One region of the Streptomyces sp. NPDC058052 genome, then DNA from elsewhere that is predicted to be linked to it. Evidence: riboswitches for the same ligand, from Rfam matches in the RefSeq annotation. Region 1 holds a riboswitch; the other holds the start of a gene.
The links. A riboswitch is a leader RNA that binds a small molecule or an ion and turns the genes downstream of it on or off. The one in region 1 is predicted to bind glycine.
Positions count from the first base shown of each region.

Region 2: it holds a riboswitch for glycine, as region 1 does, so the genes downstream of both, gcvT (glycine cleavage system aminomethyltransferase GcvT) here and gcvP (aminomethyl-transferring glycine dehydrogenase) in region 1, are expected to answer to the same signal.

Region 1 covers NZ_JBHVRX010000042.1:44,095-55,217, forward strand. Annotated here, with positions in the region: gene ACFVU3_RS35795 (CPBP family intramembrane glutamic endopeptidase) at 58-858, opposite strand; gene ACFVU3_RS35800 (glutamate-cysteine ligase family protein) at 974-2,479, opposite strand; gene ACFVU3_RS35805 (hypothetical protein) at 2,993-3,583, shown strand; gene ACFVU3_RS35810 (DUF5999 family protein) at 3,921-4,127, shown strand; gene gcvP (aminomethyl-transferring glycine dehydrogenase) at 4,197-7,082, opposite strand; glycine riboswitch at 7,262-7,361, opposite strand; gene ACFVU3_RS35820 (PRC-barrel domain-containing protein) at 7,475-7,846, shown strand; gene ACFVU3_RS35825 (DNA polymerase IV) at 7,984-9,492, opposite strand; gene ACFVU3_RS35830 (MerR family transcriptional regulator) at 9,567-10,184, opposite strand; gene ACFVU3_RS35835 (bifunctional nuclease family protein) at 10,406-10,873, opposite strand; gene ACFVU3_RS35840 (MerR family transcriptional regulator) at 10,964-11,123, opposite strand, start outside.
Region 2 covers NZ_JBHVRX010000001.1:289,845-300,967, reverse strand. Annotated here, with positions in the region: gene ACFVU3_RS01510 (ABC transporter ATP-binding protein) at 1-795, opposite strand, end outside; gene ACFVU3_RS01505 (ABC transporter ATP-binding protein) at 792-1,784, opposite strand; gene ACFVU3_RS01500 (ABC transporter permease) at 1,787-2,746, opposite strand; gene ACFVU3_RS01495 (ABC transporter permease) at 2,746-3,741, opposite strand; gene ACFVU3_RS01490 (ABC transporter substrate-binding protein) at 3,834-5,504, opposite strand; gene ACFVU3_RS01485 (enhanced serine sensitivity protein SseB C-terminal domain-containing protein) at 5,730-6,518, opposite strand; gene ACFVU3_RS01480 (enhanced serine sensitivity protein SseB) at 6,599-7,339, opposite strand; gene ACFVU3_RS01475 (AAA family ATPase) at 7,451-8,113, opposite strand; glycine riboswitch at 8,287-8,387, shown strand; gene gcvT (glycine cleavage system aminomethyltransferase GcvT) at 8,540-9,655, shown strand; gene gcvH (glycine cleavage system protein GcvH) at 9,766-10,143, shown strand; gene glyA (serine hydroxymethyltransferase) at 10,168-11,123, shown strand, end outside.

The sequences.
Region 1 (11,123 bases):
CGGACGACGAAGGGGCGTACGGCACCGGTGCCGTACGCCCCTTCCCCCTTCCCCGGCTCACACGGTGGGCAGCCAGTCCACCTTCCCCGCGAGCAGCCCGTAGCCCACGAAGGCCACGATGTCGAGCAGCGCGTGGGCGACCACCAGCGGCCCCACCCGTCCCCAGCGCCGGTAGAGCAGCACGAAGACGACGCCCATCACCATGTTGCCGATGAAGCCGCCGATGCCCTGGTACAGGTGGTACGAGCCCCGCAGCACCGAGCTCGCCACCAGCGCGGCCATCGGCGACCAGCCCAACTGCCCGAGCCGGCGCAGCAGGTAGCCGACGACGATGACCTCCTCCAGGACGGAGTTCTGGATCGCCGAGAGGATCAGGACGGGGTACTTCCACCACACGTCCGGCAGCGACTCGGGCACGACCGTGAGGTTGAAGCCCGACGCCTGTGCCACCAGGTAGAAGGCGAGACCGGCGCTGCCGATGCCGGCGGCCAGCAGCGTCCCGCGCCCGAGGTCCGGCCACGGCCGGGTCCGGTCGAAGCCGATGGCCCTGAGCCCGGCCCCCTCCCGCAGCAGCAGGTGCGCCACGAGCACCACCGGCACGAGGGCCGTGGCGATGCCGAAGAGCTGCCAGGTGAGGTCGAGCCAGGGCCGGCCGGGGGCGTACGACCCGTTGAGGTTGGCGGCCTGCTCCTTGAGCGAGCCGGGCCGGGTCAGCGAACCGATGAAGCTGATGAGCGACGAGACCGCGCTCGCCCCGAGCGAGAGCGCCAGCACGATGAGCGTCTCGGAGCGCAGCACCCGCCGCGAGAGACCGCCCGGGGGCGGGGCCGCGTCCACGACCCGTTGTTCCGACACCACGCCCGTCTCCCGTTCCCGTCGCGACCGCCGCGGGGACCGGGCCTCGGTCCCCCGTACGACGATCATGCGCGACGGCACGCCCGGAGCGCCATCCAGGCCCCCGCCGGGAGCCGCCTCAGGCGCCCTCGGCCCCCACGGCCCAGGTGTGCACCGGCTCCCCCTCCAGCATCAGCGCGCGGTACCGCCGGGTGGTCGCCGCCAGGGCCGCCTCCCGGTCGAGGCCGGACTCCAGGGCCCGGTGGAAGGTGTCGGCCTGCCAGGACGCGCCGTTGGTCTTCCGCCGGCACCGCTGCTCGATGACGCCCAGGTAGAAGTCGCGGTCCGCCGGATCGATGTGCCAGGCGTCGAGCCCCGCCGCGGCCAGCGGCAGCAGCTCGTCGAGGACGAGGCGTACGGCGGGCTGGGTCGCGATCCCGCCCGCGCGGCCCGGCCGGGGCCAGCGCAGCTCCGCGTCGATGCCGTGGCGGCAGGCGGTGTCGAAGTTGGCCTCGGCGTCCTCGAACGCCATCCGCTTCCAGATCGGCCGGGGATCGTCGGCGAGCGAGCGGACGAGCCCGTAGTAGAAGGCCGCGTTGGCGAGGACGTCGGTGACGGTGGGGCCGGCGGGCAGGACGCGGTTCTCCACCCGGAGGTGCGGGACGCCGTCCACCCAGCCGTAGACCGGCCGGTTCCAGCGGTAGACGGTGCCGTTGTGCAGGACGAGCTCCTTGAGCTGCGGCACCCCGCCCTCGTCGAGGACGCGCAGCGGGTCCTCCTCGTCGCAGAGCGGCAGCAGCGAGGGGAAGTAGCGCACGTTCTCCTCGAAGAGGTCGTACACCGAGTCCACCCACCGCTCGCCGAACCAGGTGCGCGGCCTGACCCCCTGGGACTGGAGCTCGGGCGGACGGGTGTCGGTCGCCTGCGTGAAGAGCGGCGGGCGGGACTCGCGCCACACCTCGCGGCCGAAGACGAAGGGCGAATTGGCCCCCAGCGCTATCTGCACCCCGGCGACGGCCTGGGCGGCGTTCCAGACGGAGGCGAAGCGGGCCGGGGTGACCTGGAGGTGCAGCTGGACCGAGGTGCAGGCGGCCTCCGCGATGATCGACTCCGAGGTGTGCCGGAGCCGTTCGACGCCCTGGATGTCGAGGGTGATCTGCTCCCCGCGGGCGATGAGGATCTGGTCGTTGAGCAGGGCGTAGCGGTCCGCCGACGAAAGGTTCTCGAAGACGAGCTCGCGCTGGGAGAGCGTCGGCAGTATGCCGATCATGACGACCCCTGCGTCGACTTCGGCCGCCTTGCGGTCGGCATATCCCAGTCCGGTCCTCAGCTCTTCCGCGAGCCGGTCGAATACGTGGCCGCCGAGCCGGCGCGGGGCGATGTTGACTTCCAGGTTGAACATTCCGAGTTCGGTCTGGAAATCGGCGCTCGCGATCTTTTCGAGGACGGCGTCGTTCAGCATCCGCGGGAGTCCGTCGGATCCTGTGAGATTGAGTTCGATCTCGACGCCCATGAGGTTCCGCGGGCGGTCGAACCGCTGCTCCGCGAGGAGCCGGGCGAGCCCCGCCAGACACTGCTGGAGCTTGCGCCGGTAGCGCTGCCGGTCGGCCGGGCCGAAGCCGTCCGTCGCGACCTTCTCCCCCATCGAGGCGTCCCTCCCGCGTGGCGGCCACCGGGCGGGCCGCGCGTACGGACGATGATGCCCACGCCACTGATCGACAACGCCTGCGTTTCCGGCCGCTCCACGGATAGTCTGGTACGAACCTGCCGCCGCGCGCACGGCCTCCCACCTCCGGACCGGCCGACGACATATACCAATGTCATATTGCCCCGCCGGCGCGGGCGGCACGACTTTCGGAATTCGGACGTCCGGCTTGCCGGGGAATGCGAGGACGGAGATCCTGTCTTCGCTCCGATTCCGTCCCGCGATCCACCGAATACGACCTGATGACGCCTTGCCAGGAATATCGGCGGCGCCTAGCGGAAACACTCTGTGAACACGTGTCGTATAAACTCCGCGGACGAAGCGGAGCGCCGGCGACGGCCATGACCCATGGCCCCCCGCTCCGCCCCCGCCGCCGACAGCGCCGTCGTACCTGTCCCCGTAGCCGCGCATTCCCGTATCCCCGTGTCTCCTGAGCGAGAGGCGACCCACACGATGCTCCGACCCTCCCCGGCCCCCGCGCCGGCCCTCCGCAGTGTCCTCGCGGCACTCGGCTCGCCCACGGCCGTACGCGAGGCCCGCACCCCGGCCCTGCGTGCCGCCCAGGGACCGCTGAGTCCCGAACTCCCGCTGCCCGTCCACGTGCTGAGGATCTCCGGGGCACCGGAGCAGACACCCGGCACCCGGCTGGTCGGCTGGCGTTTCCTGATCCGGAGCGGGGACCGGGCGATCGCCGCCGCGGACACCATGCTCACCCCGGACGGCTGGTCCTTCTCGCACTTCTTCGAGGGGCCGTACGTCGCCGCCACGGAGCGGGCCCTGGTCCAGGCCGAGGCCCTGCCCGGCACGTACCAGCCGCGGCTGCTGTCGGTGCCGGAGCTGTACATGCTGACGCTGTGGCTGCACGCCGAGCCCGACCCGGACGCCACGGACCCGGACGCGGAGACCTCGGACGTCCTCGTGCCGCTCGCCCCGGCGCCGCCCGGCATCGCCGCCAACCGTCCCTACCGGGTGGCCGATCTGCTGCCCGTGCTCAGTACGCGTCTGGCGCCGCCGCCGCTGCTCGGCTCGGCGGCACCCGCCTGATCCGGCCCGCTCCGGACAGCGGTGCGCCCCGTGACCCGGTCGGGTCACGGGGCGCACTGCTGTCCGGAACCCGCGTCCGAACGCCGTCGCCGAACACCCCTCCCGTACGGACTAGCCCGCTCGGGCCACTCCGAACCACCCGAAAAGGCCGGGGTGTTGACCTGAACCGCCCCTGCGGGTGACGCGTCTTCCCCGGAGAGGACGAGCTGACGCGAAATACCTGCGGAAGACCGTCCGTGCGGCAAGACTGGGACCGGAACCGAACCGACCGACGGGGGCGGCCATGAGCGCGAAGAGCCGCAGGACATCCACCACGACGCAGCGAAAGAACCCACCCATGTGCCAGCACCAGCCTGCCTGTCCCACCGCCGACTCCGCCGACCGTGAGGCCGCCCGCCCTGTGGCGTGCCACCCGGAGCAGGGGTGGAGCCTGCTGTGCAACGGTGTCCTGCTGTTCGAGGACACCGGCGAACTGCTGCCGGACGGGCAGATCATCGCTCCGCACCGGCCGCTCACCGCGGGCCGGGTGACGACGGCGGCCTGACACCGCCCGGGCGAACGCCGAGGGCCGGCCCGGAGGAGACTCCGGACCGGCCCTCTGTCATGCCCGCGGTCAGTGGTCGTACTCGTCCAGCGGCGGGCAGGAGCAGACCAGGTTCCGGTCGCCGAAGGCGCCGTCGATGCGGCGGACCGGCGGCCAGTACTTGTCGGCGGTCGAGACGCCGGCGGGGAAGACCGCCACGTCACGGTCGTAGGCGTGGGTCCACTCGCCGCCGAGCGCGGCCGCGGTGTGCGGCGCGTTGGCCAGCGGGTTGTCCTCGGCGGGCCACTCGCCGGAGGCGACCTTCTCGATCTCGGCGCGGATCGCGATCATGGTGTCGCAGAAGCGGTCCAGCTCGGCCAGGTCCTCGGACTCGGTCGGCTCGATCATCAGCGTGCCGGCGACCGGGAAGGACATGGTCGGCGCGTGGAAGCCGTAGTCGATCAGGCGCTTGGCGATGTCGTCGACGGAGACGCCGGTCGCCTTGGTCAGCGGCCGCAGGTCGACGATGCACTCGTGGGCGACGAGCCCGGCCGGGCCGGTGTAGAGGACCGGGTAGTGCGGCTCCAGGCGCTTGGCGATGTAGTTCGCCGCGAGGACGGCGACCTGGGTGGCGCGCTTGAGGCCCTCGCCGCCCATCAGCCGGACGTAGCTCCAGGAGATGGGCAGGATGCCGGCGGAACCCCACGGGGCGGCCGAGATCGGGCCGACGCCGGTCTCCGGGCCCGCGGTGGGCTGGAGCGGGTGGTTCGGCAGGTACGGCGCGAGGTGGGCGCGGACGCCGACCGGGCCGACGCCGGGGCCGCCGCCGCCGTGCGGGATGCAGAAGGTCTTGTGCAGGTTGAGGTGCGAGACGTCGCCGCCGAAGTGGCCCGGCTTGGCGAGGCCGACCAGGGCGTTGAGGTTGGCGCCGTCGACGTACACCTGGCCGCCGGCCTCGTGGACCTCGGCGCAGATGTCGGCGACGTGCTCCTCGAAGACGCCGTGCGTCGACGGGTAGGTGATCATCAGCACGGAGAGCTCGTCGCGGTGCTGCGCGATCTTGGCGCGCAGGTCCTCGACGTCGACCTCGCCGTCCTCGGCGGTCTTCACGACGACGACCTTCATGCCGGCCATCACCGCGGAGGCCGCGTTGGTGCCGTGCGCGGAGGACGGGATGAGACAGACGGTGCGCTGCTCGTCGCCGTTGGCGCGGTGGTAGGCGCGGACCGCGAGGAGACCGGCCAGCTCGCCCTGCGAACCGGCGTTGGGCTGGATCGAGACCTTGTCGTAGCCGGTGACCTCGGCCAGGCGCTCCTCCAGCTCGGTGATGAGCGTGACGTAGCCCTGGGCCTGCTCGATCGGCGCGAAGGGGTGGATCTGGCCGAACTCGGGCCAGGTCACCGGCTCCATCTCGGTGGTCGCGTTCAGCTTCATGGTGCAGGAGCCGAGCGGGATCATGCCGCGGTCGAGCGCGTAGTCGCGGTCCGAGAGGCGGCGCAGGTAGCGCAGCATCGAGGTCTCGGAGCGGTGCGCGTGGAAGACCGGGTGGGTCAGGTACGCGTCGGTGCGCAGCAGACCGGCGGGGAGGACGTCCCCGGCGGCGGCGTCGAGCGCCTCGATGTCGCCCGTGACGCCGAAGGCGCCCCAGACGGCGGCGAGCTGCTCGCGGCCGGTGGTCTCGTCGCAGGAGACCGAGACGTGGTCGGCGTCCACGCGGAACAGGTTGACGCCGGCCTCGCGGGCGGCGGCGGCGACGGCGTCGGCGCGGCCCGGGACGCGGGCGGTGAGGGTGTCGAAGAAGGCGCCCTGGGTGAGCTCGACGCCCCCGGCGGTGAGGCCGGCGGCGAGGATCGCCGCGTACCGGTGGGTGCGCTGGGCGATCTGCTTCAGGCCGTCGGGGCCGTGGTAGACGGCGTACATGCCGGCCATGACGGCGAGGAGCACCTGGGCGGTGCAGATGTTGCTGGTGGCCTTCTCGCGGCGGATGTGCTGCTCGCGGGTCTGCAGGGCGAGGCGGTACGCCTTGTTGCCGTCGGCGTCGACGGAGACGCCGACCAGCCGGCCGGGCAGCGAGCGGGCGTGCTTGTCCTGGACGGCCATGTAGCCGGCGTGCGGGCCGCCGAAGCCCATCGGGACGCCGAAGCGCTGGGTCGTGCCGACGGCGATGTCGGCGCCGAGCGAGCCGGGCGAGACGAGCAGGGTGAGGGCGAGCAGGTCGGCGGCGACGGTCACGACGGCGCCGAGCTCGTGGGCGGCGTCGATCAGCGGCTTGATGTCGCGGACGGCACCGGAGGCACCCGGGTACTGGATGAGCACACCGAAGACGCCGCGCTCGGCGATCTCGGCGGGGATGCCCTCGCTCAGGTCGGCGACGACGACCTCGACACCGGTCGGCTCGGCGCGGGTCTCGATGACGGCGACGGTCTGCGGCAGGGCGTCGGCGTCGACCAGGAAGACGCCGTTCTTGACCTTGCCCACGCGCCGGGAGAGCGACATGGCCTCGGCGGCGGCGGTGCCCTCGTCGAGGAGGGAGGCGCCGGAGGTCGGCAGGCCGGTGAGGTCGGCGACCATGGTCTGGAAGTTGAGCAGCGCCTCCAGGCGGCCCTGCGAGATCTCCGGCTGGTAGGGCGTGTACGCCGTGTACCAGGCCGGGTTCTCCATGACGTTGCGGAGGATCACCGGCGGGGTGAAGGTGCCGTAGTAACCGAGGCCGATCATCGGGGCGAGGACCTGGTTGCGGTCGGCGAGGGTGCGCAGCTCGGCGAGGACCTGGGCCTCGGTGCGGGCGCCGGGCAGGTCCAGCGCCTCGGCGTTCTTGATGACGTCCGGCACCGCGGCGGCCGTCAGCTCGTCGAGCGAGCCGTATCCGACCTGGGCGAGCATCTTGGCCCGCGCCTCGGCGTCGGGTCCGATGTGCCGCTGCTCGAAGGGAATGCCCTGCTCGAGCTCGGAGAGCGGAATGCGGTTGGCGGTCATGATGCGGGGGCCTCCTGGTCGTCACGACCTGCGAGGGGCACCACGGCGCGGGTGCCCGGACGGCCTCCCCCTCTGTCATCTCAACCTGAGAGCTTCACCGGCATGCCCGTGGGCACGCCGGCTTTCACCGTCGGTGAGAGCGGATGCCGTCGGACTCCCGCCCTGCTTTCCAGAGTGACCTCGCCCGCGCGGTACCGGGTGCCTGAGAGATTCCGGGGAGGATTTGCTCCTTCGGCGCCCCCGGAAACCTTCTCCGGAGGACTCTCCCGCACGGTGTCGACAGCCACAGCCAGCCTACCAGCGCGGTTGTCGCTCTCTTCGCTCAAGTGGCCGACATCCCAGATGTGCACTTTCGTAGGGGTGTAGAGCAGTTGCGACCAGTTGGAGGGACCGTGCAGACCGACATCGATCCGCGCAGCCTGATCGGCCGCAAGGCGTTCGACCGGAACGGGCACAAGATCGGAACCGTGGACGAGGTGTACCTGGACGACGCGACCGGCATCCCCGAGTGGGCCGCCGTCCGCACCGGCCTGTTCAGCAGGGACGCGTTCGTCCCGCTGGAGCCGAGCGAGCTGGCCGACGACGGTCTGCACATCCCCTTCGAGCGCGCCCTGATCAAGGACGCCCCGGACTTCGGCGTCGGCCGTCACCTCTCCCCCGAGCAGGAGCTCCAGCTCTACCGCCACTACGAGCTGACGCTCCCGCCCCCGCCGGAGACGATCCCCGACTTCGGCCGCCTCGCGGGCCAGGACGACGCCGCGTAGACCCGCCCCCGTCCCCAGATCCTTCGGACCGGCCCCGGAGCGTCCGGCCTGGATGCCCGACCACGCCCCGGGACGCGCCCCGCGTGTCCGATCGGGCACCCGGCCCGGCCGGCCCGCCACCGGACGCCTCACACGCCTCACCCGGCGTGCTGCCCACCCGCGCGGACGACGGGGGCGGATCCCTCCGCCCCCGTCACCCCGCCGGGCACCAGCGGCAGCGGGTCCGACGGCTCCAGCTCCGGATCGTCCACCGCGAAGGTCCGCACCCGCCCCGGAGCCGTACTGCCGGGCTCCTCGAACCGGACGGTGACCCGCCCGAGCCCGCTGCCCTGCACCCAGCCCGCCCCGAGGACCGCGTGCCGCACGTCGTGCCCCGGCGCCCATCGGCGTACGGCGCTCTCCGCGGCCGTCCCCGGCACCTCCACGGCCTCCGCCGCCCCGGCCCGGCCCGCCGACGGCCCGACCCCCTCCGGGGCCGCCGGGACCGCCGCCCCGGCCGCCGCGTCCGTCTCCGTCCCGGCCTCCGCGCCGGCCTCCGCGCCGGCCTCCGCGCCGGCCTCCGCCTCCGCCTCCGCCTCCGCCTGGGCGAACAGGTCCTCCTGGGTGTAGTCGGCGAGCCCGCTGACCCCAACACCGAGCAGCCGCACCCCGCCCGTCGTGTCCACGAGTTCGAGCAGCCGCTCCGCGGCCTCCCGCACCACCAGCGGATCGTCCGTCGGCCCGCGCAGCGTCTCGGACCGGGTCAGCGTCGAGAAGTCGTACCGCCGCACCTTCAGGACGATCGTCCGCCCCGAGTGCCCCGAGCCCCGCAGCCGCCGCACGCACCGCTCCGCCAGCCGCTCCACCTCCAGCCGGATCCGCAGCCGGTCGTGCAGGTCGACGTCGAAGGTGTCCTCGACGGAGACCGACTTGGCGTCCCGCTCGGCCACCACGGGCCGGTCGTCGTGCCCGAGCGCCATCCGGTACAGCGAGGCCCCGTGCGACCGCCCCAGGATCCGTACGAGCTCGTCCTCGCCCGCCTCCACGAGATCGGCGACCGTCGTGATCCCGGCCCGCCGCAGATGGTCCCCGGTGGCCGGCCCCACACCGGGGATGATCCGCACCGACCGCGGCGCGAGCAGCGCCCGCTCGGTGCCCGGCTCGTAGAGCACCAGCCCGTCCGGCTTCGCCTCCTCCGAGGCGATCTTCGCGAGCATCTTGGAGCCCGCAAGCCCCACGGACCCGGTCAGGCCGGTCGTCGCCAGGATCTCGGCCCGCAGCCGCTCCCCCACGGCCCGCGCGCCCGCGCTGTCGTCCGCCAGCCCCCCGGCCTCCAGGTCCACGAACGCCTCGTCGAGGCTGAGCGGCTCCACCAGCGGCGACAACCGCCCGAGCAGCTCCATGACCTGTCCGCTGATCGCCCGGTAGAAGGCGAAGCGCGGCACCAGATACGCGGCGTTGGGCGCGAGCCGCCGCGCCTGTCCCATCGGCATCGCCGAGTGCACCCCGAAGCGCCGCGCCTCGTACGAGGCGGTCGCGACCACGCCGCGCGGCCCGAGCCCGCCCACGACGACCGGCTTGCCGCGCAGGCTCGGCTTCGACGCCTGCTCGGCGGCGGCGAAGAAGGCGTCCATGTCCAGATGCAGGATCGTGGGGGCGGCTCTCACGTCTCCGATGCTGCCTCACGCCACTGACAATCGCCGGTACGGGCGACCCGCCCGCACCGGCCCCGGGAAGACGTTCAGACGGCCCGGTCGCGCCGGCGCCGGGCCAGCTCGTCCTGCGGGTTGTGCCCGATCAGCGTCTCGCCGGTGTCCACGCGCTCCCCGTGCAGCTGCGAGAGCGCCGACTCGACGTCCCGCCAGACCACCCCCACCGCGATGCCGAAGACGCCCTGCCCGCCCTGGAGCAGGGAGACGACCTCGTCGGGCGAGGAGCACTCGTAGACGGTCGCCCCGTCGCTCATCAGCGTCATCCGCTCCAGATCGCGGAAGCCGCGGGCCCGCAGGTGCTGCACGGCGGCCCGGATGTTCTGGAGGGCGACGCCCGTGTCGAGGAAACGCTTGACGATCTTCAGGACGACGACGTCCCGGAAGCTGTAGAGCCGCTGCGTCCCGGAGCCGTACGCGGGCCGCACGCTCGGCTCGACGAGCCCGGTGCGCGCCCAGTAGTCCAGCTGCCGGTAGGTGATGCCGGCGGCCGCGCAGGCCGTGGGGCCGCGGTAGCCGATCGCCTCGTCCGCCACCCCGCCGCTCGTCTCCGTGCCGAAGTCGCCCACACTGCCGTGAAGCGGATACGGACCGCTCTCCTCGGACACGCGTCCGAGCGAGCTCCCTGCCGTACCGTCCGCGCTGCTCATCACGCCGACCCTCCGTCCTTGACCTGCCCACTCGAAGGTAGGCAGTCGCTAGGGGTGCGTCAACGATCGCCACACTCGGCACGCCGAGTGATAATCACCCAGAGAGTGGTTTCACGTGTCCCACTCCGGGGAAAGGCTACTCGAATGCGCCGACAGCGCTCCTCGGCCGCCCCCTCACGCCCCCCGCCGGACCGGCGTCCGGGACCGTCCGGACGGTCCGGTCACTGGCTCCCGAAGTCCTCCGGCGAGATCTGGTCGAGGAACTCGCGGAACTTCTCCACCTCGTCCTCCTGCTCGTCGGGGATCGCGATGCCGGCGTCGTCGAGGACGCCGTCGCTGCCGAAGATCGGCGAACCCGTCCGCAGGGCCAGGGCTATCGCGTCGGACGGACGCGCGCTCACCTCCACACCGCTGGCGAAGACCAGCTCGGCGTAGAAGACCCCGTCCCGCAGATCGGTGATGCGGACCTGGGTGAGCTCCTGGCCCACCGCCTCCAGCACGTCCTTGAACAGGTCGTGCGTCAGCGGCCTGGGCGGCGCCATGCCCTGCTGGGCGAAGGCGATCGCGGTCGCCTCGCCGGGTCCGATCCAGATGGGCAGGTACCGGTCGCCTCCCACCTCGCGCAGGAGCACGATCGGCTGGTTGGAGGGCATTTCCACCCGGACACCCACAACGTCGAGCTCGTTCACACAGCAACCCTAGGACGTGCCCGACCGGTTTGGATAGTCGGGCCCCCGCTCAGCACCCCGGCGCACCCCCGCCGGAACCGCCGGAGGGCGTCACTGGAGGCGGATCCCGAGGGCCGTCTGCACCAGCGCGGCGTGCAGCCGCACCGACAGCTGCGCCAGGTCGGCGGCGGTCTCCTCGGCATGGGCCCTGGTCTGCGGATTGCGGTGCCGGCGCAGCGGCGCCACCACCTGCTCGATGAGCCCGGCCTCC
Region 2 (11,123 bases), on a different contig from region 1:
CTCCGGGTCGGGCACCGGCACGGCCGACATGAGCGCCCGCGTGTACGGGTGCAGCGGCTCCTCGTACAGCGTGTCGCTCGGCGCCTCCTCCACCAGGGAGCCCAGGTACATCACGCCGATGACGTCCGAGATGTGCCGGACGACGGCGAGGTCGTGGGCGATGACCAGGTAGGTCAGGCCCATCGACTCCTGGAGCTCCTCCAGGAGGTTGATGACCTGGGCCTGGATGGAGACGTCGAGCGCGGAGACCGGCTCGTCGCAGATGATGAGGTCGGGCTCCAGGACCAGCGCGCGGGCGATGCCGATGCGCTGGCGCTGGCCGCCGGAGAACTCGTGCGGGTAGCGGGAGAGGGAGTTGGCGGGCAGGCCCACCTTGGCGAGGATCTCCCGGATCCGCTCCCGCCGCTCCTCCTGGTTCGCTCCGATCCCGTGGGCGGCCATGCCCTCGCTGAGGATCGACTCGATGTTCTGGCGCGGGTTGAGGCTGCCCAGCGGGTCCTGGAAGACCATCTGGAGCCGGCGGCGGAAGGAGCGGAGCTCCTTCTCCGGCAGCTTGGCGACGTCGGTGCCGTCGAGGACGACGGAGCCGTCGGTGACGTCCACGAGCCGCAGCACGGCCCGTCCGAGCGTCGTCTTGCCGCAGCCCGACTCGCCGACCAGGCCGTACGTCTGGCCCGCCTCGACCTTGAGCGAGATGCCGTCCACGGCGTAGACGTGGCCGACCGTGCGGTTGAAGAGGATGCCCTTCTTGACGGGGAAGTGGACCTTCACGCCGTCGAGTTCGAGCAGGCTCATGCCGGTACCTCCGTCGTGGCGAGGACCGGGTTCGCGCAGCGGGCGCGGTGGCCGGCCGCGCGCGGTTCGGTCAGTTCGGGCGTGCCGGTGAGGCACTCCATCTCGTACCGGTCGCAGCGGGGGGCGAAGGCGCAGCCGTCGGCCCAGGCGATCTGGTCGTTGATGGACCCGCGGATCGGGTGGAGCGGTTCGCCGCGCGGGGCGTCGAGCCGGGGGATGGAGCCGAGCAGGCCGTGGGTGTACGGGTGCGTCGGGTGGGCGAACAGCTCGCGCCGGGCGGCCGATTCGACGACCTTGCCCGCGTAGAGGACGTTCACCTGGTCGCAGAGGCCGGCGACGACACCCAGGTCGTGGGTGATCATCAGCAGCGCGGTGCCCTCCTGGTCGACCAGTTCCTTGAGGAGTTCGAGGATCTGGGCCTGGATGGTGACGTCGAGCGCGGTGGTCGGCTCGTCGGCGATGAGCAGGCGGGGGGCGCAGGCCACCGCCATGGCGATGAGCGCGCGCTGCCGCATGCCGCCGGAGAGCTGGTGCGGGTACTCCTTGAGCCGCCGGTCCGGGTCGGGGATGCCGACCCGGTCGAGGAGGTGGGCGGCCTCCTTGCGGGCGGCCTCGCCCTTCAGCCCGCGGTGGCGCTGGAGGATCTCGGTGACCTGGACGCCGATGGGGACGACCGGGTTCAGCGAGGACAGCGGGTCCTGGAAGATCATCGCCATCTCGCGTCCGCGCAGGTCGCGCATCTTCGAGGGGGCGAGCGAGAGCAGGTCCGTGCCGTCGAGGTCGGCGCGGCCGCCGAGGGTGACGCCCTTGGCGGGCAGCAGCCCCATGAGGGCGAGCGAGGTCACGGACTTGCCGCAGCCCGACTCGCCGACGAGGCCGACGACCTGGCCCTGGTCGACGCTGAAGGAGACGCCGTTGACCGCCCGGACGTCCTTGCGGCCGCGGCCGCCGAAGGTGACGGTGAGTTCGTCCACGGTGAGCAGTGGCATGGTCAGCCTCGCAGCTTCGGGTCGAGGGCTTCGCGCATGGCCTCGCCGAGCAGGGTGAAGCCGAGGGCGGTGATGATGATGCCGACCGCCGGATACATGGACATCATCGGCTCGTTGTCGAAGAAGCGCTGGGCCTGGGAGAGCATGACGCCCCACTCCGGCACCGCGGGGTCGGGGTTGCCGAGTCCGAGGTAGGAGAGGGCGGCGGCCTCGATGATGGCGGTGGCGAGGCTGAGCGTCGCCTGGACGATCACCGGGCTCAGCGAGTTCGGCAGGATCTGGGTGACGACGATCCGCCGCTTGCGGATGCCGAGCGAGCGGGCGGCGAGCACGTAGTCGCTGCCGCCCTGGGCGAGCATCGAGCCGCGGAGCAGCCGGGCGAAGACCGGGATCTGCACGACGCCGACGGCGATCATCACGGTGGTGAGCGACTGGCCCATCACGGCGGCGACGGAGACGGCGAGGAGCAGCGAGGGCAGCGCCAGCAGGATGTCGGTGACGCGCATGATCACGTCGTCGAGCCGCCGGCCGGCGCGGCCGCCGAGGGTGGCCGCGGCGCCGGAGACGATGCCGACGACGGCGCCGATCAGCAGGCCGATGAGCATGGAGACGACACCGACGAGCAGCGTCTGGCGGGCGCCCACGAGCATCCGGGAGAACATGTCCCGGCCGAGGTGGTCGAGGCCGAACCAGTTCTCGGCGCGCGCGCCGACGAACTCGCCGCGGTTGGAGAAGACCTCGCCGCGCCAGGTCTGGTCGGTGGGCCCGTGGGGGGCGATCCACGGACCGATGACCGCGAGCAGGACGAACCCGGCGATGATCGCGCCGCCGATGATCGCCATCTTGCTGCTGCGCAGCCGGCGCAGCGCCTCGCGCCAGAGGCTGGCGCCGCTGGCGGTCTCGGTCTTCGCCGTGAGCTGGGCGAGCCGGTCGATCTTCGAAGTGGTGGTGATCAGACTCATCAGTGCACCCGCACCCTCGGGTCGATGACGCTGTAGGCGAGGTCGACGAGCATGTTGATCAGCACGTAGATCATGGCGATGAACATGATGAAGCCGACGAGCACCGGATAGTCGCGGGCGTCGATCGCGGTCCGGATGAAGGAGCCGATGCCGCCGAAGGAGAAGACGGACTCGGTGAGCACCGCGCCGGAGAGCAGGCTGCCGGTGAGCAGGCCGACGGCGGTGACGACGGGGAGCAGCGCGTTGCGCAGGACGTGGCGGCCGCGGACGACCCGGCGCTCCAGGCCCTTGGACTCGGCGGTGCGGATGTAGTCCTCGCCGAGGACCTCCAGGACGCTGGCGCGGGTCATGCGGACGATGACCGCGAGCGGGATGGTGGCCAGGGCGATGCCGGGCAGCACCAGGTGCATCAGGGCGTCCCAGGCGGCGTCGAACTCGCCGGTGAGCACGCCGTCGAGGACGGCGAAGCCGGTGACGCTGGTGGCGTCGATGCCGGTGGACTGGCGGCCGAAGGTGCCGAAGATCTCGCCGAAGGCGCCCTTGAGCAGCTGGGCCAGGAAGAAGACCGGGATGCAGATGCCGACCAGGGAGCCGGAGACGGAGGCCACGTCGATCCAGCCGCCGCGCTTGCGGGCGGCGAGGTAGCCGAGCGGGATGCCCACGACGGTGGCGATGAGCATGGCCGCGAGGCTGAGTTCGACCGTGGCCGGGAAGCGCAGCACGAACTCGTCCCAGACGGGCTGTCCGGTCTGCACCGAGGTGCCCAGGTCGAGGTCGAGGAGCCGCTTGAGGAAGCGTCCGTACTGGACGTAGATCGGCTGGTCGAGGCCCAGCGCGCGGTTGATGCGCGCCACATCGGCTTCGGTCGCCCGCTCGCCCAGGATCGCTGAGGCGGGTCCGCCGGGCAGTCGGTTCAGCCAGATGAAGAGCAGAACCGACAGGCCGAGCAGGGTGGGTATGAGCTGGAGAAGTCGTCGTACGACGAGTCGCAACACCCCGCGTGCCCCTTTCTTGCGTGTGGAGGGTGGATGCGCGGACGCCCGGTCACGGGAGGAACGCGTGACCGGGCGGACCGCTTACGGGTGTGTTACTTGAAGGAGACCTCGGCGAAGTTCTCCTGCGTCAGCGGGGAGACCTTCGGCGGGACCACGTTCTTGCCGAACGCGATGGCCGGCGGGGAGGACGTCAGCGGGAGACCCGGCAGGTAGTCCATGATCGCCTCGTTGGCGGCCTTGTAGAGGTCGGTGCGCTTGGTCGGGTCGCCCTGGAGCGAGCCGGCCTTCACCGCGTTGAAGACCTTGTCGTCCTTGAAGCCCCACTGCTTGTCGTACCCGGCGAACCAGGTGCCGATGAAGTTGTAGCCGTCGTTGAAGTCGCCGGTCCAGCCGAGCATGTGCAGCGCGCAGCCGCCCTTCTCGACGGCGTCGACGTAGTCCGGGTTCCACTTCTTCGGCTTCGGGGTGACCTTGATGCCGGCCTTCTCCAGGTCGGCCTTGACCAGCTCGAAGATGTCCTGCGGGGCAGGCATGTACGGGCGGGTGACCTCGGTCGGGTAGCAGAAGTCGACGGAGAGGTTGCTCGCGCCGGCGCCGGCGAGGAGCGACTTGGCCTTGGCGGTGTCGAAGGCGTACTTTTTCACGTTCTCCGAGTAGCCGGCGACCGTGTCGGGCATGAACTGGGTCGCGACCTTGCCGCCCTCGGGCAGCTGGGTCTTGACGATGTTCTCGCGGTCGACGGCGTGCGCGATGGCCTGGCGGACCTCGGGCTTCTTCAGCGCCGGGTTGGCCTCCTGCGTCATACCGAGGTAGAGCAGGTTGAAGACGTCACGGGTCGGGACCTGGAAGCCCGCGCCCTCGAGGGTCTTGATGTCGGCGGGCGCGACCAGGTCGTAGCCGTCGATGTCACCGGCCTGGAGCGCCTGGCGGCGGCCGTCCTCGGTGTCGATCGTGCGGAAGACCAGGTTCTTCACCTTGGCCTTGTCGCCCCAGTAGTCGTCGAAGCGCTCGAGGGCGACTTCCTTGTTGCCCTTGTTCCACTTCGTGATCTTGTACGGGCCGGTGCCGGCGACCGTGCCGGCCTCCTGGCTGTACTTGGGGTACGTGATGGCGTCGCCGGCCTCGGTGACCTGCTGCTTCGCGTACTCCTGGATCGCCTTCGGCGAGTGGATCGCGAGGGCGTTCAGGGAGAAGCCGCCGGGCAGGTTGGCGGAGGGCTCGAAGACCTCGATGACGGCCGTGGCGTCGTCCTTGGCCGTGCAGGACTTGTAGTTCGCCTTGGGCGTCTCCTTGTCCTCGTTGGCCTTGAAGCCGCCCATGATGGTCTGCCAGTAGTACGAGACCGCGCTCGACTGGTAGGTGCCCTTCCAGTTGAACCAGTAGTCGTAGTTGGCGCAGACCGCCTTCGCGTCGAGGGTCTCGCCGTCGTGGAACTTCACGCCCTTGCGGATGTTGAAGGTCCAGACGGTGCCCTCGGGGTTGCTCGACCACTTCTCGGCGAGCCCGCCCACCAGCTTGCTTCCGCCGGGCTCGTGCTCCAGGAGCGCCTCGAACGCCTGGCGGGTGACCCGGAAGGTCTCGCCGTCGCTCGCGAGGGCCGGGTCGAGGGAGGCCGGGTCGCCCGGGGCACCGAACACGAAGGTGTCCTTGGCTCCGGACTTGTTCTCGTCCTTGTCCCGGTCGCTCGCGCAGCCCGTGGCGATGAGGCCGACCGTGAGGGCCGCCGTCAGAGCCCGGGTCGACCGGGAATTGAGTATGCGCATGGGTCCACCCCTGGGTCGCCATGTGTGGTCTTGACCGGCCGAACGCTACTGGCGAGTGACGCGGCAGAGAACAGTCCGCATAGCGGTGATACCAACCTGAGACCCGGACACTCACCAAAACGGTCCGATGCCGGACATCGGCGGCGGGAGCGGTCTCAACTGGACGCAAAACCCCGCCCTGGCAAGCCATTTCGGCCAGGGCGGGGAAAAGTCGCGGGTGCGGCGTCAGCGGTGCTGCGCGGGCGGGTAGCCGTATCCCGGACGGTGGGATCCCGCATGCTGGGACGGAGCGCCGTGGGCGTCGCGGTCGTAGAAGGGCCGGGCGTGGGCCTTCAGCCAGAGCGCGACCGGGTCGTACGCGTCGGAGAGCGCGACCGTCGAGACGGGCAGCCCCTCGGGCACCGAGCCGATCGACTGGCGCATCATCGCCCGCACCTCGTCGACGGCCGCCGCCGAACCGTCGTACAGGTCCAGGCCGATGACCAGGTACGGAGTCCCCAGCGCGGGCTGCACCCAGCCGCGGCGCAGCGAGCGGACGGCCGGCGTCCGGTGCGCGTTCTGGGTGAGCTGGGCATAGAACTGCGGCATCTCCAGGGCGGGTTCGGAGACCCGCAGCGGTCCGGCGGGCATCCGGTCCAGGCCGGTGGCGATCCGGCGCAGATCGGCCCACGGGATGCCGACGCCGCCGCCGGGGGCGTGCGGATTGAGCCAGACGCCCCAGCGCTCGGGGTAGAGGGCGCGGGCGATCTCGCGGCCGGTGACACGCTCGTGGGCGCGGTGCCAGCCGGAGGCGGCCAGTTCGCCGGCGGAGGTGACGCAGGGCGCGTAGCCGTACCCGTCGACCTCCATGTTGCCGTACTGGGCCTCCGGCGAGCCCGCGGAGCCCTGCCAGAGCAGCATGTACAACTCGCCGTCGGCCAGGGCGTGCAGCAGTCCCTCGTACGCGTCGTAGCGTCCGGGCGCCACCTGGCGCAGCATGTGCTCGACCTGTCCGGTCGCGCCTGACGCGCTCACCCTGGGTTCCGCCCCTCTGTCTCGTACGGCTCGGTTCGGTGGTTCGGTCTCGGTCGGTCCAGCTTAGACAGCGCCGGGGGTCATCCGGCGGCGCGCTGGTAGAAGGGACGCACCCGTTCCAGCATCCAGTCGCCGACGGGGTCGGCCGCCATGTCCAGCAGGATGAGGTTGACCGGCCAGGCGACCTCGACGCGGCCGAGGGCCCGGCCGAGGGCGTCCAGCGGCGCGTTGCGGTCGACGCCGTCCCAGCCGGTGAGCTGGACGCCGATGAAGAGCGCCGGTTCGGTGCCCTCGACGCTGGCGAGGGTGCGGCGGGCGGAGGCGACGACGCCGGTGGCGTCGAACTCGGCGGAGGCGGCGGTGAGGAAGTCGACCGGGTCGTCCTGCCAGTCGGGCTCGAAGAGCCGGACGCGGCCGCCGGACGCGGGCCCGTCGAGGGCGGTGCGGCCGGTCCGGCAGAGCTCGGCGACGGCGGGCGGGGGCAGCGGGACGCCGACGGTGCCGCCGGGGTTCACCGCGATGCCGAGCTGCGGGGGCAGGCCGCGGGCGAAGTCACGGGCGGGGGCGACGGTGAAGGACATGTGGTCGCCGACGCAGGCGAGGAACTGCTCCTGCGAGCTGAAGACGGGGACGTAGGCGGCGCCGCCGATCTCCATCGTGGCGAGGTCCAGGTCGGGGCTGTCGGGGCCGCCGCCGTTGGGCAGCGGGACCCAGACCGGGCTGCGGCCGAGCACCTCGATGAGCCGGCCTCCGGCCGCGGGCTCGCCGAGCGCGGCGGCCAGCGCCTCCTCCAGCTCGTTGCCCGGCCACGTCACGTCCACGGTGGTTCCGTCCCCTTCTCGCACGGCCCTGGTCCCGGCCGTCCCGCAGCACCCTAACGCCGCCCCGCCCCGCCTGTGACCAGAACCGGCACCCGGGGGGCGGCGCCGGCCTCAGGAGGTCTCGCGGAAGCCGATGCGGCGCAGCGCGGTGGCGGCGTCCCGGTCGAGGAGGGTGGCGGAGGCGCAGCCTCGGGGCAGCCGGCCCGACTCGACGGCGCCGACGAGCCGGCCGACGGCCCGGCGGTGCCGGGCGAAGGCGTACGCGGACACCCCGCGGCCCCGCTCGCGCTGGCCGTCCCGGGCGGTGTCCGGGTCGACGTCGAGGAGGACCAGGTGGAGGGCGCGGCCGCGGCGGACGGCGGAGCGGGCGAGCCAGCCGCGGACCCAGGACTGGGTACCGCAGTCGTGGACCACGACGCCGGCGCCGGAGCGCAGGGCCCGGTACAGCCCGGCGTAGTGCGCGATCCGGACGAGCGGGCGGTAGAGCGCGTACGGCAGGAGGCGGGGCATCCGGGCCTCCCAGCGCTCCCGGGCGTCCTGCGAGTCGATGCCACGGCCCTCGGCGGCCCGCCGCAGCAGGGTCGACTTGCCGCTGCCGGGCAGGCCGGAGACGACCACGACGTCGCCGGCGGCGAAGGTGAGGGCGCGCGGGCCCCGCCCGCCGCGGTCGCGCAGGTCCCGCACGACGCGCCCGCGCGCGCGGGTCCGGGCGCGCGGCCGCTGGGCCGGTATGGCGGCGTCGGTCGCGAAGACGCCGGTGTGCTGGATCCTCATCGCTGCTCCCCCTGTCGGGTCCCCGGGGGACGTACCGGGAACCTCACGGAGACCCTTGCCCACGAAGTGTAAAGAAACGGTAATCCGAGACAAGCGATTTGCGGCGCCGACACCGCGTGCGATGATGTGCGCGCCAGGCGCGCGCAGCGCCGTACAACCGCATACCGGCCGCTCGAATCCGCGCGGGAGAGTTCCGGACCGGCCTCGGCCGTCCGGGCGCCGAAGGAGCAAGACCCTCCCTTGAATCTCTCAGGCCCCGTACCGCGTGGATGAGGCAGATCTGAAAAGCGGGACACCTGTCGTGTCCCCACCCAAGGTGCAAGCCGGGGATGCCCCCGGTGAACCTCTCAGGTTCCATGACAGATGGGGAGGAACGTCCTTGCCTGTCATGTTTTCCGCCTTCGGGAACCGGGAGCCACGTCCATCATGAGCACCACCCCCCGCCTGACCGCCCTCGATGCCCTGCATCGTTCGCTGGGCGCGACCATGACCGACTTCGCCGGCTGGGACATGCCGCTGCGGTACGGCAGCGAGCGCGACGAGCACAACGCCGTCCGCACCAGGGCCGGCCTCTTCGACCTCTCCCACATGGGCGAGATCACCGTCACCGGCCCGCAGGCGGTCGACCTGCTCGACTTCGCCCTCGTCGGCAACATCTCCACGGTGGGCAACGGCCGCGCCCGGTACACGATGATCTGCCAGGAGGACGGCGGCATCCTCGACGACCTGATCGTCTACCGCCTCGGCGAGACCGAGTACATGGTCGTCGCCAACGCCTCCAACGCGCAGGTCGTCCTGGACGCCCTGGTGACCCGCTCCGGCGGCTTCGACGCCGAGGTCCGCGACGACCGCGACGCGTACGCGCTGATCGCCGTGCAGGGCCCCGAGTCCCCCGGCATCCTCAAGCAGCTCACCGACGCCGACCTGGACGGCCTGAAGTACTACGCGGGCCTGCCCGGCACGGTCGCCGGCGTCCCGGCGCTCATCGCCCGGACCGGCTACACCGGCGAGGACGGCTTCGAGCTCTTCCTGAAGCCGGAGCACGCCGAGGGCGTGTGGACGGCGCTGACCGAGGCGGGCGCGGGCGTCGGCCTGATCCCGTGCGGCCTGTCCTGCCGCGACACGCTGCGCCTGGAGGCGGGCATGCCGCTGTACGGGCACGAGCTGACCACCTCCCTCACCCCCTTCGACGCCGGTCTCGGCCGGGTCGTGAAGTTCGAGAAGCCGGGCGACTTCGTCGGCCGCAAGGCGCTGGAGGCCGCCGCCGAGCGCGCCGAGACCGCCCCGCCGCGCAAGCTGGTCGGCCTGATCGCCGAGGGCCGCCGCGTCCCGCGCGCCGGCATGGCCGTCGTCGCCGGCGGCGAGGTCGTCGGCGAGATCACCTCCGGCGCCCCCTCCCCGACGCTCGGCGAGCCGATCGCGATGGCGTACGTCGACGCGGCGCACGCGGTCCCCGGCGCCGAGGGTGTAGGGGTGGACATCCGCGGCACCCACGAGCCGTACCGGGTCGTGGCGCTGCCGTTCTACAAGCGCCAGAAGTAGGCGCCCGTCCGTCCGGGCCCGCTCCGGACGTGACGCATTCGTCTCAGGACACGTCTCACCCCGCAAGACCCACGTACATCCGCACTCCCCCGATCCAGGAGAATCAGGCCATGAGCAACCCCCAGCAGCTTCGCTACAGCAAGGAGCACGAGTGGCTGTCGGCCGTCGAGGACGGCGTCGCCACGGTCGGCATCACGGAGCACGCGGCCAACGCCCTCGGTGACGTCGTCTACGTGCAGCTCCCCGAGGTCGGCGCGACCGTGACCGCGGGCGAGTCCTGTGGCGAGCTGGAGTCGACCAAGTCCGTCAGCGACCTCTACGCCCCGGTGACGGGCGAGATCGTCGAGGCCAACCAGGACGTCGTCGACGACCCCTCGCTGGTGAACTCCGCCCCCTTCGAGGGCGGCTGGCTGTTCAAGGTGCGCATCACGGGCGAGCCGGACGACCTGCTCACCGCCGACGAGTACACCGCCTTCACCGCAGGCTGACCGAGACCCCCTAGGGATCGCTTCATGTCGCTTCTGAACACTCCCCTCCACGAGCTGGACCCGGACGTCGCCGCCGCCGTCGACGCCGAGCTCCGCCGCCAGCAGTCCACCCTCGAGATGATCGCGTCGGAGAACTTCGCTCCGGTCGCCGTCATGGAGGCCCAGGGCTCCGTCCTCACCAACAAGTACGCCGAGGGCTACCCGGGCCGCCGCTACTACGGCGGCTGCGAGCACGTCGACGTGGCCGAGCAGATCGCGATCGACCGGATCAAGGACCTGTTCGGCGCCGAGTACGCCAACGTGCAGCCGCACTCCGGCGCCTCCGCCAACCAGGCCGCGCTCTTCGCGATCGCCCAGCCGGGCGACACGATCCTCGGTCTCGACCTGGCGCACGGCGGCCACCTCACCCACGGCATGCGCCTGAACTTCTCGGGCAAGCAGTTCAACGTGGTCGCGTACCACGTGGACGAGGCCGGCCTGGTGGACATGGCCGAGGTCGAGCGCCTGGCCAAGGAGCACCGCCCGAAGGTGATCATCGCCGGCTGGTCGGCGTACCCGCGCCAGCTGGACTTCGCGGAGTTCCGCCGGATCGCCGACGAGGTCGAGGCGTACCTGTGGGTCGACATGGCCCACTTCGCGGGTCTGGTCGCGGCCGGTCTGCACCCGAACCCGGTCGAGTACGCGGACGTGGTGACCTCCACCACGCACAAGACGCTCGGCGGCCCGCGCGGCGGCATCATCCTGGCGAAGAAGGCGTTCGCCAAGAAGCTGAACTCCTCGGTCTTCCCCGGTTTCCAGGGCGGCCCGCTGGAGCACGTGATCGCGGCCAAGGCCGTCTCCTTCAAGGTCGCGGCCTCGGAGGAGTTCAAGGAGCGCCAGCAGCGCACCCTGGACGGCGCCCGCATCCTGGCCGAGCGCCTGGTCCGGGACGACGTCACCGAGCACGGCGTCTCGGTCCTCTCCGGCGGCACGGACGTGCA